4 regions of the Sphingomonas sp. AP4-R1 genome follow, and region 1 is predicted to be linked to each of the others. Evidence: predicted binding sites of a transcription regulator. Region 1 holds the regulator's gene; each other region holds the start of a gene.
What was found. The regulator LexA, encoded in region 1, represses DNA repair genes until DNA is damaged. The targets are predictions, from matches to a motif close to GTTCCNCNCTTGTTCT.

Region 1 (4,094 bases):
TGATCGCATCGATCTCGCCCGCCGAGACGGCTTCGTCACCGGCCAGCCGGTTGACGCGGCCGAGATCGGCGCGGGCCAGCGCCAGCGTGCTGGCCGCGCTCGCCTGATTGGCGCGCGCTTCCGCCAATGCGGCGGCGAACGGGCGCTGATCGATCGTGAACAGCAACTGCCCGGTGCGGACGATGTCGCCGTCCTTGAAGTGGACGCCGGTCACCTCGCCCGAGACGCGCGGGCGCATCTCGACCGTGCGGCTGGGGGCGAAGCGGCCGATATAATCGTCCCACTGGCTCACATCGCGCACGAGTGGCTGGGAAACGCTGACATTGGGCGGGGGCGGGGCCGCGTCGGCGCCCGCCGAATGATGGAGGAGGGAATAGCCACCGAAGGCGACGGCGGCAGCGGCGATGCCGAGCGCGCCGTTGCGCTTCCAGCGGCCGCGCTGGCCGGCGTCGATCGTCCCGGCGTCGGTGGTGGCGATACGGGTCACCATGTTCATGCCGCGATCCTCTGGCGGGCCGCATTGCGGCGCGTGGCGATACTGGCGAGCAAGGTCTCGAACTGATCGAGGCTGAAGCCCGCCGTGATGAAGCGGCCGATTTCGGACGCGGGCAGCAGATAGCCGTGATGCCAGGCCTGCACGGCGGTCTGGCGCAGCGCCTCCAGCCGAGGATCGGCGAGCTTGGACGTGCCGCCGAGGCCGAACAGGCTGCCCAGCGCGCGGGACAGACGGCCGGGTTCGCCGAGGCTCGACAGTTTGTCGCGCGCGGCGAGCGCGATCACGCTCCACTCGATCGCGGAGAAGCCGGTCTGCATCGTGGCGGCGGCGGGTTCGGCATGCGGCAGCGCGACGCCGCCTGCAAATGCCTGGGAAAGATCCATATAAGCCATGTTCGGTTCCCTGTTCATCGGGTGTTCGTCAGGCGCGTCCCTCCGGCGGCGGACGCAACGAGGCGCCCGCGCCCGCCGGAACGGACACGATTTCGCTCGTCCCGAAAGGCGATCGAATCGCCTCGGGATCGGAAAAGGGATGTGCGGGCGCGAGCGCCGGCAGCTGTTAGAGGGCGAGGGTCTTCATGCTGTCGGCTCCCCGTCGGGGCCTCGGGATCGACCATCGAGTCGGTCCGGAAGCGTTTCGTACCAAGCGGTATATAAAGCGCTGAGGCGTTCCGTCAACGACTTTTATACCGCTGGGTATCTTTTTGCCAAGCGCCAGCGGCAAAGTTTTTTGCTGCGTCGCACAAGAGGCTGATTTCGTTGGAAATCGGGCCGGAAGATCGGCCCAGGACATCGAATCCCTCGCCAAACCTCGCAGCCTCTAGCCTTCGAGGCTGCTAACTCGACGCAATTCCTGAACCATTTTCCGTTCGTGCTGAGCCCTTCGACTGCCTGCCAAGGCAGGTGCTCAGGATGAACTTCAGCTCTCCAGGCTGAAGTCGAAGCACGGGCCACGCACGACACCCATCTGAAGCACGTGCTTCGACTTCGCTCAGCACGAACGGCATTTTGAAGAGCCTAACGCCCAGCCATTCCGCTTCAATCCGGCTTGTGCGCCGCCAGTTCGTTGCCGGCCGGATCGCGGAAGTGGAAACGGCGTCCGCCCGGGAAGGCGAAGATCGGACGCGTGACGACGCCGCCCACCGCTTCCACCGATGCCAATGCCTCTTCCAGATCCGGTACCTGGATCACCGTCAGCGGCGCCACCGTCTGTTCGGGCATGTCGGCCTGGAAGCCCAGATCGACATCGCCCGTCATCGTGCAGGCATAGGTCGGCCCGAACCGCTCGAATTCCCAGCCGAACACGGCGGAATAGAAATCCTGCATCTCGCCGACATCGGCGCAGGCCAGTTCGATGAAATCGATTCGTCCGCGTGACATCGTCTTTCTCCGTCGGCGGTCGGTCAGTAACGGCGCAGCAGGCCGGCCAGCTTCCCCTGGATGCGGATCTGGTTCGGCTTGTAACGCTGCGGATCATAGGCGCGATTGGCCGGATCGAGGCGTACCATCGATCCCTCGCGCCGGAAGAATTTCAGCGTCGCCTCCGCCTCATCGACCAGAGCCACCACGATCTCGCCATCGCGCGCCGTATCGACCTTGCGGACGAGCGCATAGTCGCCGTCGAGGATGCCGGCCTCGACCATCGAGTCACCGGACACTTCCAGCGCATAATGTTCGCCCGGCCCCAGCAAAGCGGCGGGGACGGACAGCATGCTCTGGCTTTCCATCGCCTCGATCGGAAGACCGGCGGCGATGCGGCCGTGCAGCGGAATTTCCAGCACGTCGTTCGCGGCCGACGGCGCCGAAACCGGCGCGGACTTGGAAGCGGACGGAGTCTTGGCGGCGGGCGGGCGGGTCTTCACCGCGTCGGGCAGCTTCACGATTTCCAGAGCGCGCGCGCGATTGGGCAGGCGGCGGATGAAGCTGCGCTCCTCCAGCGCCGAGATCAGCCGGTGCACGCCGGACTTGGACTTGAGATCCAGCGCTTCCTTCATCTCCTCGAACGAAGGCGACACGCCCGTCTCGTTCAGACGATCGTTGATGAAGCAGAGCAGCTCATGTTGCTTGGCCGTGAGCATCTTTATTATCCCGGTCCGAAGGAACGAACGAGGAACGTGTAGGAAACGATCGTTTCGCTGTCAAGCGAGAGGCAGGAACATCGCCATATCCCCCGCTTTTGCGGCGGGCTCGTGCGGCGCGCGGATCACGAGGCCGTCGGCGGAGGCGAGGGCGGCCAGCAGGGCGCTGTCCTGATCGGGCAGCGTATCGAGCGCGCCGTCGCGGATCGTCGCCCGCAGATAATGGGCTCGCGGGCCGTTGGTCGGCAGGTCATGGGCGAGGGGCAGCGCGCGCACGCGCGGCAGCGGATCGGCCGCGCCCGCCAGACGGGCCACCAGCGGCGCGAGGAACAGGGTGGCGGTCACGAACGCCGAGACGGGATTGCCCGGCAGGCCCAGCACGAGCGTGTGCCCCAGCCGCCCGGCCATGATCGGCTTGCCCGGCCGCATCGCCACCTTCCAGAAATCCAGCTCCGCGCCCGCCTGCGAAAGGGCGGGCCGGACGAGATCACGATCGCCCACCGACGCGCCGCCGGTTGTGACGAGGATGTCGGACGTGGCGGCCGCATCGCGCAGGGCGGCGGTCAGCGCATGGAGATCGTCGCGTACGATCCCGCCGTCCAGCACCTCGGCCGTCCCCCCGATCAACGCCGCCAGCATCGGCCCGTTGGAGGCGGGCAGCATCACGCCTTCGGTGGGTGTGCCGGGCGCGACCAGTTCGTCGCCGGTGGAAAGGATCGCCACGCGCGGACGGGCGCGGACCGGGAGGCTGCCATGTCCGCCGATCGCGGCGAGCGCGATGCGCGCCGCATTGAGAAGGGCGCCGGCCGCGATCAGCGTGGCGCCGGCATCGAAATCGGAGCCGCGCGGGCGGACATGATAGCCCGGTCGCTTGGGCGCATCTCCGGTCAAGGTCAGCCGATCGCCGTTCCGCGCCCCATTCTCCTGGATCAGGATCGTGTCCGCGCCTTCGGGCACCGGGGCGCCCGTGAAGATCCGCGCCGCCTCGCCCGCGCCGATCGCGCGATCGAGCCCGCCGCCCGCCGCACTCTCGCCCACCACGGTCCACGGGCCGGGCAGGTCGGCGTAACGGATCGCATAGCCGTCCATCGCGGACAGATCGGCGGCGGGCTGGTGGCGCCGGGCGATGACGTCGGCGGCGGCCCAGCGCCCGGCCGCATTCCGGAGCGGAACCGTCTCGATCGGGAGAGGCTCGGTCAGCGCGAGGAGCCGGGCCTGCGCCTCCGCCACCGAAAGCATCGCCATCAGGCGCGCCAGTCGCCCGATCGCCCGCCCGATTTGGCGAGCAGACCGATCCCTTCGATCCGCATGCCGCGATCGATCGCCTTGGCCATGTCGTAGAGCGTCAGCAGCGCGACGGAGACGGCGGTCAGCGCCTCCATCTCCACGCCGGTCGGCCCGGTGGTGGCGACGGTGGCGGCGCAGGCAATGCCGTCGGCTTCGATCGTGAGGTCGACCGAGACCTTGCTGATCGCGATCGGATGGCAGAGCGGGATCAGCTCCGGGGTGCGCTTGGCCGCC
Region 2 (4,094 bases), 1.5 Mb from region 1:
GCGGCGGGCAAGCATGCTCGCGCTCTCGCTCAGCGCCTGCGAGATCCTGGTCTGCGCGCGCTCAAGGCTTCCGAAGCCGGTACTGTCGAGCAACGCTTGCAGACGGACGGGAAGAGCGCCGTGGACGCGTTCGAAATAAAGCGAGAAATCGATCTGGCCGCTCCGGAGCTGCGTGTAGACGCCTGCCGCCTGATCCACCACGAGGCTCCCGATCACAACAGCCGGTATGACCACGGCCACGGAGATAATGAGCAAGGTTACGGCAGCCGCGATGTTGCGGCGGGTCGGCCATCTGCGCAGGAGCCGCTGAAAGAGTGGCTGGAACAGGAGGGCAGCCAAGGCCGCCCAGAGCAGCGCGCCTGCAAAACTCGACACAATCATGGCCAGCGCGACGGTGATGAGCGTCAGGAAAACGATCAGGCCGCCGCTCTCAATCCTCCCCGAACGGATAGCCATATCGTCTCGATCTCCCTTGTTCGCCGAAGATGCGCCAACGTCCGAGCATGACGGGCCGCCTCACGAAAGGCCCACGCCCTGTTTGCCGTGGCAGCGCCAGCAGCAATGGTACAGCCCCTCGGGCCGGCGATCCGATTGTCTCTTGCCCTTCGGCTCGATGATCAATGTCGTCATCGACGGGGCCTGCCGATGCCGCCATGCTGGCTCGGGGAGGGACAAGACGGTCGCAATGCGAGACGGCGGAGAGGGGACCAGGCCCGCGCCATAAAAGGAGCGGGTCCTTGAACCACCCGAACCTGGACTGGCCGGGCGCGGGGGTCACGTGGCCGGGAGATCCGCGGACCGGCGCGCCATTACCAACCGGCAGTTCCGGGGCGGACACGAAGCCCGGACCCGCACACGCTGCTGCACTGTCACGTCACCGGACTCTTCCGGCGTCTACAAGGCCCGTCTGGTCTCCTGTCAGGGCGATGTCCGTGCCGGTCTTTGCCGAGGGGTGCAGCCGATCCGTCTCAGACGGGTTGTCATCGAGCACTGTCGAGCGAGGCGCGAATGCCGATTGAAATTGAATTGAAGCTGGAGGTGACCTCCGAGGCCGCCACGGCGATTGGAGCATCGGATCTTCTTCGGGACGAACCTTCCTTGCGTTCGCAGCGCGCGCTCTATTTCGACACGCCGGCTCGCGACCTGGCGAAAGCCGGTATGTCGCTCCGGATCCGCCAGGAAAATGACACACGCATCCAGACCGTCAAGGCGAGCGGCGGCACGACGGCCGGGCTGTTCGCTCGTTCCGAATGGGAGCAGGAAGTCGACACCGATGTTCCCATCCTGGATGACACGACCCCGATACGGTCCGTGCTCGGCCGCGAAGCCGACGATATCGCTCCGATCTTTCAGGTAGCGATCGAGCGCCGGTCCTGGACCGTGGAAGAAGGGGGCTCCGTCGTCGAGCTTGTGATCGATCGCGGCCGGGTGGAAGCGGGCGATCGTACCGCCCGCATCGTCGAGATCGAACTTGAGCTCAAATCGGGCACGCCGGCAGCGCTCTTCGCGGTGGCGCACCGCTTGGATGCGATCGCACCGGTTCGTCTGGGCGTGTTGACCAAATCGGAACGCGGCTATCGATTGTCGGACGCCCCACGTGCCGCCATCAAGGCCGGGCATCTGACGCTCAGACACGACATGACGTCGGCCGAGGCCTTCCAGACCATCGTCCACGCTTGCATCCGGCATTTCCGATTGAATGAGGCGCTGCTGGTCCAGTCGCGCGAGGCGGATGCATTGCATCAGTCGCGGGTCGCGCTTCGCAGGCTGCGATCGGGCTTTTCGATCTTCAAGCCGATCCTGGCAGACCCAGAGGGCCGCCGGCTCCAGGAAGAGCTTCGATGGCTCGCCGGGGAACTAGGGAGTGCGCGCAATCTCGACGTCTTGCTCGAGCGCACCGAGCCAGGCGAACTGCGCGACCGGATCGCCGGCGCGCGCGAGCGTAGCTACGATCATGTGCAGGCTACGCTGGCCCACCGCCGCGCGCGCGCTGTGATGCTGGACCTGGCGGAGTGGACCGCCGACGGTGCGTGGCTGGACGTGGCCGACACCGCTTCCGATCGCACACGGCCCGTCCAGGATTTCGCATCGCGCGCGCTCGATCGTTTCCGCAAGAAGGTGAAGAAAGACGGACGTGACCTGAGCTACGCCGACGACCATGCACGGCATGAGGTGAGAAAGGACTCGAAGAAGCTACGCTATGCTGCTGAGTTTTTTCGATCTCTTTTCGATCGGAAAAACGAACGACGGCGCTACAAGGCTTTCATCGCTGCGCTTGAGAATCTTCAAGAACAGCTCGGCGCGCTCAACGACCTGGCAACAGCGCCAGAGGTGTTGAACGGCCTCGGCCTGACTGACCACATCGACGTCGTGTCCGCGGCCGCGCGACAAAAATCGGCCATGATCGAGGCGGCCGCGGAGGCCTATGAAAATCTGGTCGATACCAAGCGCTTCTGGTGATGGGGAGCAGACCCCGGCGCGCGAGCCCGGGGGCGCGCAGGGGTTTGTCGCTGGCGTTCGGACATCAGGTGCGCCCAAGCTGTTCCTTGAGGGCATCGATCCGGATGGAGGCGTCAGCCTTGCTAAGATCTTCCGGCGGCAATTCTGTTCCTGCTTCCTCGCTGAGCGTCGTAAGATAGGAAGCCTGCGCGCCGGTCATCGGCTCATCTCCCGAGACCCACTCCACCGGATCCTTCTCGGTATTCGATCCGGGATGCTCGTCGAGTTTGGGATTGTGCATCGGATTTGACATCATCTCTTCCTCGTTCTTCATTTGTTCTGAACGAAGAAGCGACGGCCATGGTTCCCGGACACGTCGGCGGTCTCGCATCGTCACACCGGGCATCATCTCGGGCCGACGCAAGAAGGCAGAAGATGCCAACGACGCCGTTGCCGCTGGGCCAAGGGCGACGGATGCTCCGGTGGCGAGGCTGAAGAAGAGACGGCCGATCACGACCGTGAACAGCGTGTCATTGTCGGCGCCGCGCTTTCGACACGACGCCGACGGGCATCCGATCAGCCGTTCAGACGGTCCTTGATCGCCTTGGCTGGTGTGAAGCCCAGCTTTTTCGACGCTGCGATGGTGATCGCAGCACCGGTCGCCGGATTACGACCCTGCCGCTCGGGCTGGTCCTTGACCTTGAACTTGCCGAAACCGGCGAGCGAAACCTCGTCGCCCTTGGCGGCCGCTTCGCCAATCGCTGCAAATATGGCGTCGACGATCTTCTTCGCATCCGTCTTCGGAATGCCCTGGCTGGCTGCCACGGCGTCTGCGATGTCGGCGTTGTTCATTCCTGCTACCTTCTTTCTTTAAAGCCATCAGCCAAACGGGGCGGAAGAGGCGGGTTGTGCCTCACTGCCCCGTTCATCCAGCCATAGTCGTTCCGCCGGCAGAGCAAAGCCCCCGATCCGGTCATAGCTGCCCCGCGCGGCGGTTCGGGCGAAGCGGATGCGGCGCCCGGCAGCCGACGCGAGCCGGGCCCCGCGCTGACAACCTTTGGGGCAGCGTTCCATTATTCAAATGGGCGGTGGAAGACAAAATGCCATGACGGGCGGCATGGATCTCCGTCGCCGCGTTTCGGAAAGCGTGGCTCTATCCTTGATCTTTGGTCGATCTCTCCGGCCCACCGTCATGTCTCTCACGTGCAACCCGGAGGTGAGTGCGCGAAAATTGCCGAGAATGTTACAGAAATATTGCAATTTTCAGCAAAGGACGCTCTACGTTGCGTAGATCAAGCGTAACCGCCGTCCGGCGTGAGAGGATTGTCGGCTCCCAGCGTGGAGAAAGGCACTGAGCGCCGTCGCGCTCGCCGAGGACACGCCAATGATCTATTTGGCCAAGTTGGAGCGGCTCCTCGCGGCATTCCGAGATGCCGTCACCGAGCATGCGCTGTACGAAGCGCTTCTTGCCGCGACGTCGGAGCTGGGCTTCTCCCAGTTCGCGATGGGACATCATGTCGACCTGTCTCGACCCGCGGCCGACGCCATCCGTTTGACATCCTACGATGCGGACTGGATCGAGCATGTTGTCGAACGGGGATACTTTGTCGACGACCCGATTCATCTTGCGAGCACGAGAATGCCGCACGGCTTCA
Region 3 (4,094 bases), 2.4 Mb from region 1:
CACCGAGCATGTCGTCTATCCCAGCGACCTCGTCGTGGAGGAGGACAAGGGCACCGTCTCCGATGCGGTGCGCCGCTTCGCGGGCGGGCGGGCGCTGCCAGGCGATCTGGCGGTGCGATTGAAGAGCCGGTCCGAGGATCCGGTGGCGCTCACCATCGCCAATGCCAAGGGGCTGGGCGATGCGGCCGTGCTGCTGAGCCTGAAGGACGATAGCGAGCAATCGACGCTCAAGCGCCAGATCGCTCAGGCGACGAAGATGCAGGCGGTGGGCCAGCTCGCCGGCGGCGTCGCCCACGATTTCAACAACATATTGACCGCCATCATCGGCCATTGCGATCTGATGGCGATGCGCCACACGCCCGGCGACATCGATTATGACGACATCCAGCAGATCAAGCATAACAGCAATCGCGCCGCCGCGCTGACGCGCCAGTTGCTGGCCTTCTCGCGCCAGCAGACGTTGAGGCCGCAGGTGCTGCAGCTGCCCGAGGTCATTTCCGAAATCTCGCAGCTGATCCGTCGCCTGATCGGCGAGACGATCAAGCTGGAGGTGAAGCATGGCCGCAATCTCGGCCTGATCCGCGCCGATCCGGGCCAGCTGGAGCAGGTGATCGTCAATCTCTGCGTGAATGCGCGGGATGCGATGCCGGACGGCGGGCGGCTGACGCTGCAGACCTATGCGGTGTCCGCCGCCGAGGTGCGGCGGATGCGCAGCGATATCATGCCGATCGCGGATTATACGGCGCTCAAGGTGTCCGACATGGGCGTCGGCATCCCGCAGGAGAATCTCAACAAGATCTTCGAGCCCTTCTTCACCACCAAGGAAGTGGGCAAGGGCACGGGGCTGGGGCTTTCCACCGTCTACGGTATCGTCAAGCAGACCGACGGCTTCATCTTCGCCACCTCCGAAGTGGGGCACGGCACCAGCTTCACCATCTATCTGCCCGTCACGCAGGCGGCAGCACCCGTGCCGCAGGCGCCGGTGCGCGTGGAGGCGAGCGGCGAATTGTGGGGCACGGGCACGATCCTGCTGGTGGAGGACGAGGCGATGGTGCGCGCGGTGGCGGAGCGCGCGCTGACGCGCCAGGGCTACAAGGTGCTCGTCGCCGGCAATGGCGAGGAGGCGCTGGAGATATTGGAGCGCGAGGATGTCGCGATCGATCTGCTGATCTCCGACGTCGTGATGCCGGCGATGGACGGCCCTACCCTCGTGCGCCATGCGCGCGAGAGCATGCCCGATCTGAAGGTGCTGTTCATGTCCGGCTATGCCGAGGAGCAGCTCCGCAAATCGATCGCGATCGATCGGGTGAGCTTCCTGTCCAAGCCCTTCTCGGTCCAGCAATTGGGGCAGGCCGCGCGGGATACTCTGGCCGAGGGGTGAAGAGGTGGCCTCGCTCCGAAAGGGGCCCGGGCGTATTTCCAACCAGAGTGGCATCATCCTGCAAAAGCGATTTGCGCGGAACGGCTGCGAAATTTATAGTGGCCCGCGATGACAGACCGTCTTTCCGTGCTCGTGATCGAAGACGAGCCGCTGATCGCCATGATGCTCGAGGATTTTGTCGACGTTCTGGGGCATGAAATTGCCGGAACGGTGGACACGATCGCGGGCGCGCTGGACGCCGTGGGGGCTGGCGGCTTCGACGTGGCGATCCTCGACGTGCATCTGCGCGACGGCGTGTGCTGGCCCGTGGCCGACGCGCTGACGGCCGCGAACAAGCCGTTCCTGATCGCCTCGGGGGGCTTCGTCGAGGCCCCGCCGGCGCATCATGCGAGCGCGCGCCAGCTGGCCAAGCCATTCACGCTGGACGGCGTGCGCGTGGCGCTGGAGGAAGTCAGCCGCGTCTGACGGCGTTTCGGGCGTATCCGCGCCCTGATCGTTCCGCTCTTGTTCTTGTGGAACATGTCATGTACATCATGCCGCATGCATCGCACAGGCGATGGACATCAGCGGCACGAAAGGGCATCGACATGGCGGCTTCCCTGAAGGTGATTGACGGCAACATGGCGAGTGCGAACGAACGGCAGAAGGCGCTGGATGCGGCGCTGGCGCAGATAGACCGGGCTTTCGGAAAGGGCTCGGCGATGAAGCTGGGCAGCCGCGAGAAGGTGGAGATCGAGGCGATCTCGACGGGATCGCTGGGTCTGGATATCGCGCTCGGCATCGGCGGTCTGCCGCGCGGGCGCATCATCGAAGTGTATGGGCCGGAATCGTCGGGCAAGACGACGCTGGCGCTCCACGCCATCGCCGAGGCGCAGCGCGCCGGCGGCACGGCGGCCTTCGTCGATGCCGAACATGCGCTCGATCCGGTCTACGCCAAGAAACTGGGCGTCGATATCGACGAGCTGATCGTCTCGCAGCCCGACACGGGCGAGCAGGCGCTGGAAATCACCGATACGCTGATCCGCTCGAACGCGATCGACGTGCTGGTGGTCGATTCGGTGGCCGCGCTGGTGCCGCGCGCCGAAATCGAGGGCGAGATGGGCGACAGCCATGTCGGCCTGCAGGCGCGCCTGATGAGCCAGGCGCTCCGCAAGATCACCGGATCGATCAGCCGCAGCCGCACGCTCGTCATCTTCATCAATCAGCTGCGCATGAAGATCGGCGTGATGTACGGCAATCCGGAGACGACGACGGGCGGCAACGCGCTGAAATTCTACGCGTCGGTCCGTCTCGACATCCGCCGCACCGGCCAGATCAAGGATCGCGACGATATCGTCGGCAACACGACCCGCGTGAAGGTCGTGAAGAACAAGGTCGCGCCGCCGTTCAAGCAGGTCGAATTCGACATCATGTATGGCGAAGGCATCTCGAAGGTCGGCGAGATCCTCGATCTCGGCGTGAAGGCCGGCGTGGTCGAGAAGTCCGGCGCGTGGTTCAGCTATGACAGCATCCGCATCGGCCAGGGCCGCGAGAATGCGAAGACCTATCTGCGGGAAAATCCCGAGGTCTGCGCGCGGCTGGAGCGTGCGATCCGGGGCAATGCCTCGGAGGTGGCGGACCAGATGATGAGCGGACCGGAGCCTGACGACGATCTGTAGGATCGGCCCGGCGCGGAGCCGTGTCGCATGATGCAAGGGGCCGGGTTTCCGTAGGGGAGCCCGGCCTTTTTTTGTGGTGGCGATATGCTGGCGATGGGGGCGGGGGCGCTCGATGTCTCCGCCCGTTTCTTAACCCGTCGTCTTGGGCATGTTCAGAATCCGTGGGCGCGTTCAAGACGGTGCGCGGCTCGATTTGTAATATTATTGCTCCGCAGAGCGTCAGAATGAATGCCTCTATCCCCGGGTGGCATCTTTTCCTTCATTTGTAGTCCGCAGCGCTTGTGCCGCCGCGCCCCTGCCGCCAAGAGCGCGGGCGAGGAGTATGACTGTCAGATGACGAAGGTGATGCACAGCGCGGCTTCCACGCGCCGGATATTGGCGGCGAGCCTGGTGGGCACCGCAATCGAATTCTATGATTTCTATGTCTACACCACGGCGGCCGCGCTCGTGTTCGGCCAGCTTTTCTTTCCCGCGACAGATCCCGCCGCGGCCCAGCTTCTCGCCTTCGCCACCATCGCCGTCGCCTTCGTCGCGCGCCCGCTCGGATCGATCTTCTTCGGCCATTTCGGGGACCGGATCGGGCGCAAGTCCACGCTCGTCGCCTCGCTTCTGACGATGGGCCTCTCCACCACGCTCGTCGCGTTCCTGCCGACCTATGCCAGCATCGGCTGGCCCGCCGCGCTGATCCTCTGCATCCTGCGCTTCGGCCAGGGCTTCGGCCTCGGCGGCGAATGGGGCGGCGCGGCCCTGCTGGCGGTGGAGAATGCGCCGCCGGGCTGGCGCGCGCGCTATGGCATGTTCCCGCAGCTCGGCGCGCCCGTCGGTTTCATCGCGGCGAACGGGCTGTTCCTGCTGCTCGGCCTGCTGCTGACCCCGGCGCAATTCCTCGCCTGGGGGTGGCGCGTGCCGTTCGTGATCAGCGCGGCTCTGGTCGCCATCGGCATGTGGATTCGCCTGCGCCTGCACGAGACGCCCGCCTTCGCGCGCGTGCTGGAACAGGGACCGCCGCCGGCCGTGCCTTTGTTCGAACTGCTGACGGGGCATGGTGGGCGCGT
Region 4 (4,094 bases), 2.1 Mb from region 1:
CGAAACGAGGAAGCCCGACGCACGCAGATGGTCCGCGATCACGCGATGCGATGCCTTGCGATCGCCCTCCGCCTTCGTCTTGGTCAGATCGCACGAGGCCGCGATCAGCGCCTTGAACGTATCCGTGTCGTAATTGTCGTGGACGCCCTGCAGCACGGCCGCGATCCGCTCCAGCCCCATGCCGGTGTCGATCGACTTCTTCGGCAGTTCGCCAATGATCTCATTGGCTTCCTGCTGATATTGCATGAACACGAGATTCCAGATCTCGGTGAAGCGATCGCCATCCTCTTCGGGCGAGCCGGGCGGGCCACCGTAAATGTGGTCGCCATGATCGTAGAAGATTTCGGAGCAGGGGCCGCACGGGCCGCTATCGCCCATCGCCCAGAAATTGTCCTTCGTGGGGATGCGGATGATGCGGCTCTCGGGCAGGCCCGCGATCTTCTTCCACAGATCGAACGCCTCGTCGTCCGTATGATAGACGGTGACGGTCAGCTTCTCGGCCGGAATGCCCCATTCGCGCGTGACGAGATTCCAGGCGAGCCCGATCGCCCGCTCCTTAAAATAGTCGCCGAACGAGAAATTGCCGAGCATTTCGAAGAAGGTGTGGTGCCGCGCCGTATAGCCCACATTGTCCAGATCATTGTGCTTGCCGCCCGCGCGGACGCACTTCTGGGACGAGGTGGCGGTGATGTAGGGCCGCGTTTCCAGCCCGGTGAACACGTTCTTGAACGGCACCATGCCCGCATTCACGAACATGAGCGTCGGATCGTTCTGCGGCACCAGCGGCGCCGACGGAACGATGCGATGCCCTTCGCCTCCGAAATAATCGAGGAAGGAGCGGCGAATGTCGTTCGTGGATGTCATGGGGCCGACTTAGTGGAGGCGCCGAGGCTTCTCAAGCCGACGCGGCGATGCCTCGTTCGGTCGACGTGCTTGCGTGTCGCGTCCGCATCATCGAAGGCCGCCCGGTCATGCTGATTATCCTGACTGCGATCCTGCCTATTTTCGCGCTGATCGGCGCGGGTTGCCTGTTCGGCCGCTGGCGCCGCGTGGGGCCCGCCGGCATCGCGATGCTGAACGATTTCACGGTGTGGCTGGCGCTGCCCGCCTTGCTGTTTCGCGTCCTGGCCGAAGGCGACTGGGCGGAGCTGAACCGCCCGTCCTTCGTGCTGGTCTTCTCCGCCGGCCTCGCGATCATCTTCGTCGCCGGGCTGTTGCTGCCGCCGCCGAAGGGCGCGGAGACGCCTTTGGTCGATCGATCGCTGGTCGCGCTCACCGCCAGCTACCCCAATGCGGGCTTCATCGGCATTCCCTTGGCGCAGGGCCTGCTGGGGCCGATCGGGCTCGCGGCCGCCGTGATCGGCTCGATCCTGACCGTGTCGGTGCAGTTCGCCCTTTCGCTCCTGCTGGTGGAAATCGGGCTGGCACGGGGTGGCAGCCTGCGTGAATCGGCCGGCAAGGTGATCCGCGCGCTCTCCCGCAATCCCTTGGTGGTGAGCCCGATCGCCGGAGGCCTCTGGGCCGCGACGGGCCAGCCCCTGCCGGAGATGATCGCGCGCTTCGTCGATCTGCTGGCCGCCGCCGCGAGCCCGTGCGCGCTCGTCACGATCGGCGCCTTCCTGATGCTGCCGCGCCAGACAGGCGGCGGAGAGCCGACGCCGCTGCTGGTGCCCACTCTGCTGCTGAAGCTCGTCGCCCAGCCGGTGGCGATGGCGGCGGGCTTCTTCTGGCTGCTGCCGGCCCTGGGCGTGGTCTTGCCCCCGCAATGGGGTATCGCGGCGGTGCTGCTGGGCGCGCTGCCGACGGGCACCGGCCCGTTCATGCTGGCCGAACTTTACGGGCGCGATGCGGCACTGGCCTCGCGCGTGATCCTGCTGTCCACCATCCTGAGCGTCGTCTCCTTGATGGGGCTGGCGGTCCTGCTGGTCCCGCGATGAGCGAGCGAGCCCGATGAACGAAGGGCGGCGGCCGCATCCGGCCGCCGCCCGTCATCATTCCATCCGATGCGGACGGATTACTTTTTCTTCTTCCACTTCTTCGCGCCACCGCCGGCCTTCTGCACGCACTTGTCCGTCACGGAGCGCGAGCAGGTGGGATAGGAGGACGTATCGGGCGGCGTGGCCGTCGTCGCCGACATGGCGGAGGGCGCGGGGCTGCTCATGCCCGGATCCGTCGCCGCCGGTGCGGCGGGGGCCGTGGCATCCGCAGGTGCTGCGGGCATGGTCGCATCAGCGGGCGCCGCCGGAGCCGCGGGGTCCGCAGGCGCCGTCTGGGCGATCGCGGCGGCGCTGCCAAACGACAAAGTGGCGGCGAGAATGATCAGAGAATTCTTCACGGTCGCTCTCCTCAGGAGATCAGTGGTCCACCCGCTCCCGGCCGTTCCGAACGCGGATCGGGCCTTACGGTTGCGTATCGACGCGCCAAAGCGAGCGACGATCGGTTGCCCCGAGCGGCCGCGTTCCCTACCTGTTCGACGATGGAGCCTGCCCCCCTCACCTCTGAACCGGCCTATCTGCGCGGCCTGAACGAACCCCAGCGCGAGGCCGTGCTGACCGCCGAGGGCCCCGTGCTGGTGCTGGCGGGCGCGGGCACGGGCAAGACGGCGGCACTGACCGCTCGCCTTGCCCACCTGATCGCCACGCGGCGCGCATGGCCGTCCGAAATCCTGGCCGTCACCTTCACCAACAAGGCTGCGCGCGAGATGCGCGAGCGCGTCGGCCGGATGATGGGCGATGCGGTGGAGGGCATGCCGTGGCTCGGCACCTTCCATTCGGTGGCGGCGCGGATGCTGCGTCGCCATGCCGAACTGGTCGGCCTGCAGAGCAATTTCACGATCCTCGATACGGACGATCAGCTACGCCTGCTCAAGCAATTGATCGTGGCCGCCGAGATCGATGAGAAGCGCTGGACGGCGCGCGCGCTCGCCGGGCTGATCGATCGCTGGAAGAATCGCGGCTGGACGCCCAAGGAAATCGACGCGGCCGAGAGCGAGGCCTTCGCCAACGGGCGGGGCCAGGAATTGTACGCCGCCTATCAGGCGCGACTGATCGCGGTGAATGCCTGCGATTTCGGCGATCTGCTGCTGCACATGCTGGTGATCCTGAAGACGCACCGCGACGTGCTGAAGCAGTATCAGGACCGCTTCCGCTACATCATGGTGGACGAATATCAGGACACCAATGCCAGCCAATATCTGTGGCTGCGGCTGCTGGCGCAGGAGCGGAAGAACATCTGCTGCGTCGGCGATGACGATCAGAGCATCTATTCCTGGCGCGGCGCCGAAGTGGCGAATATCCTGCGCTTCGAACGGGATTTTCCCGGCGCGAAGGTGATCCGGCTGGAGCAGAATTACCGCTCCACGCCCCATATTCTCGGCGCCGCATCGGGCGTGATCGCCAACAATGGCGGACGCCTCGGCAAGACGCTCTGGACCGAGACGGACGCGGGCGAGAAGGTCCGCGTGATCGGCGTGTGGGACGGCCCCGAGGAAGCCCGCCGCGTGGGCGAGGAGATCGAATCCGGCCAGCGCCGGGGCGAGACGCTCGACCAGAATGCGATCCTCGTGCGCGCCCAGTTCCAGACGCGCGAGTTCGAGGACCGCTTCATCGCGATCGGCCTGCCCTATCGCATCGTCGGCGGCTTCCGCTTCTACGAGCGCGCCGAGATCCGCGATGCGCTCGCCTATCTGCGCGTGATCGCGCAGCCTGCCGACGATCTCGCGTTCGAGCGCATCGTGAACGTGCCCAAGCGCGGCATCGGCGACAAGGCGGTGGCCAAGCTCCACCAGTTGGCGCGCGCCGAGACCTTGCCGCTGACGCACGCGGCGGCGCGCATCCTCGACACGGACGAACTGACGCCCGCCGCGCGTCGCTCGCTCGGCAACCTGATCGGCGACATCGCCCGCTGGCGATCGAAACTGGGCGAATTGCCGCATGCCGAGGTCACGCGCCTGATGCTGGACGAGAGCGGCTATACCGCGATGCTGCAGGCCGAGCGATCGACCGAGGCCTCCGGCCGGCTGGAGAATCTCACCGAACTCGCGCGCGCGATGGAGGAATATGAGACGCTCGGCGCCTTCCTCGAACATGTCAGCC

Region 2: a site for LexA is predicted at 2,765-2,780, ahead of HL653_RS17160 (DUF3072 domain-containing protein). Genes of this name have one in related genera too.
Region 3: a site for LexA is predicted at 1,877-1,892, ahead of recA (recombinase RecA). Genes of this name have one in related genera too.
Region 4: a site for LexA is predicted at 2,458-2,473, ahead of HL653_RS10235 (ATP-dependent helicase). Genes of this name have one in related genera too.

What each region holds. Positions count from the first base shown of each region.
Region 1 is NZ_CP053346.1:38,730-42,823, reverse strand. It holds gene HL653_RS00195 (efflux RND transporter periplasmic adaptor subunit) at 1-490, opposite strand, end outside; gene HL653_RS00190 (hypothetical protein) at 493-888, opposite strand; gene HL653_RS00185 (VOC family protein) at 1,534-1,875, opposite strand; gene lexA (transcriptional repressor LexA) at 1,899-2,573, opposite strand; gene glp (gephyrin-like molybdotransferase Glp) at 2,634-3,818, opposite strand; gene moaC (cyclic pyranopterin monophosphate synthase MoaC) at 3,818-4,094, opposite strand, start outside.
Region 2 is NZ_CP053346.1:3,757,684-3,761,777, forward strand. It holds gene HL653_RS17150 (AI-2E family transporter) at 1-456, opposite strand, end outside; gene HL653_RS17155 (CHAD domain-containing protein) at 1,009-2,460, shown strand; gene HL653_RS17160 (DUF3072 domain-containing protein) at 2,525-2,752, opposite strand; gene HL653_RS17165 (HU family DNA-binding protein) at 3,016-3,291, opposite strand; gene HL653_RS17170 (autoinducer binding domain-containing protein) at 3,824-4,094, shown strand, end outside.
Region 3 is NZ_CP053346.1:2,848,813-2,852,906, forward strand. It holds gene HL653_RS13240 (ATP-binding protein) at 1-1,381, shown strand, start outside; gene HL653_RS13245 (response regulator) at 1,490-1,846, shown strand; gene recA (recombinase RecA) at 1,969-3,039, shown strand; gene HL653_RS13255 (MFS transporter) at 3,373-4,094, shown strand, end outside.
Region 4 is NZ_CP053346.1:2,175,605-2,179,698, reverse strand. It holds gene alaS (alanine--tRNA ligase) at 1-864, opposite strand, end outside; gene HL653_RS10245 (AEC family transporter) at 972-1,937, shown strand; gene HL653_RS10240 (hypothetical protein) at 2,015-2,335, opposite strand; gene HL653_RS10235 (ATP-dependent helicase) at 2,477-4,094, shown strand, end outside.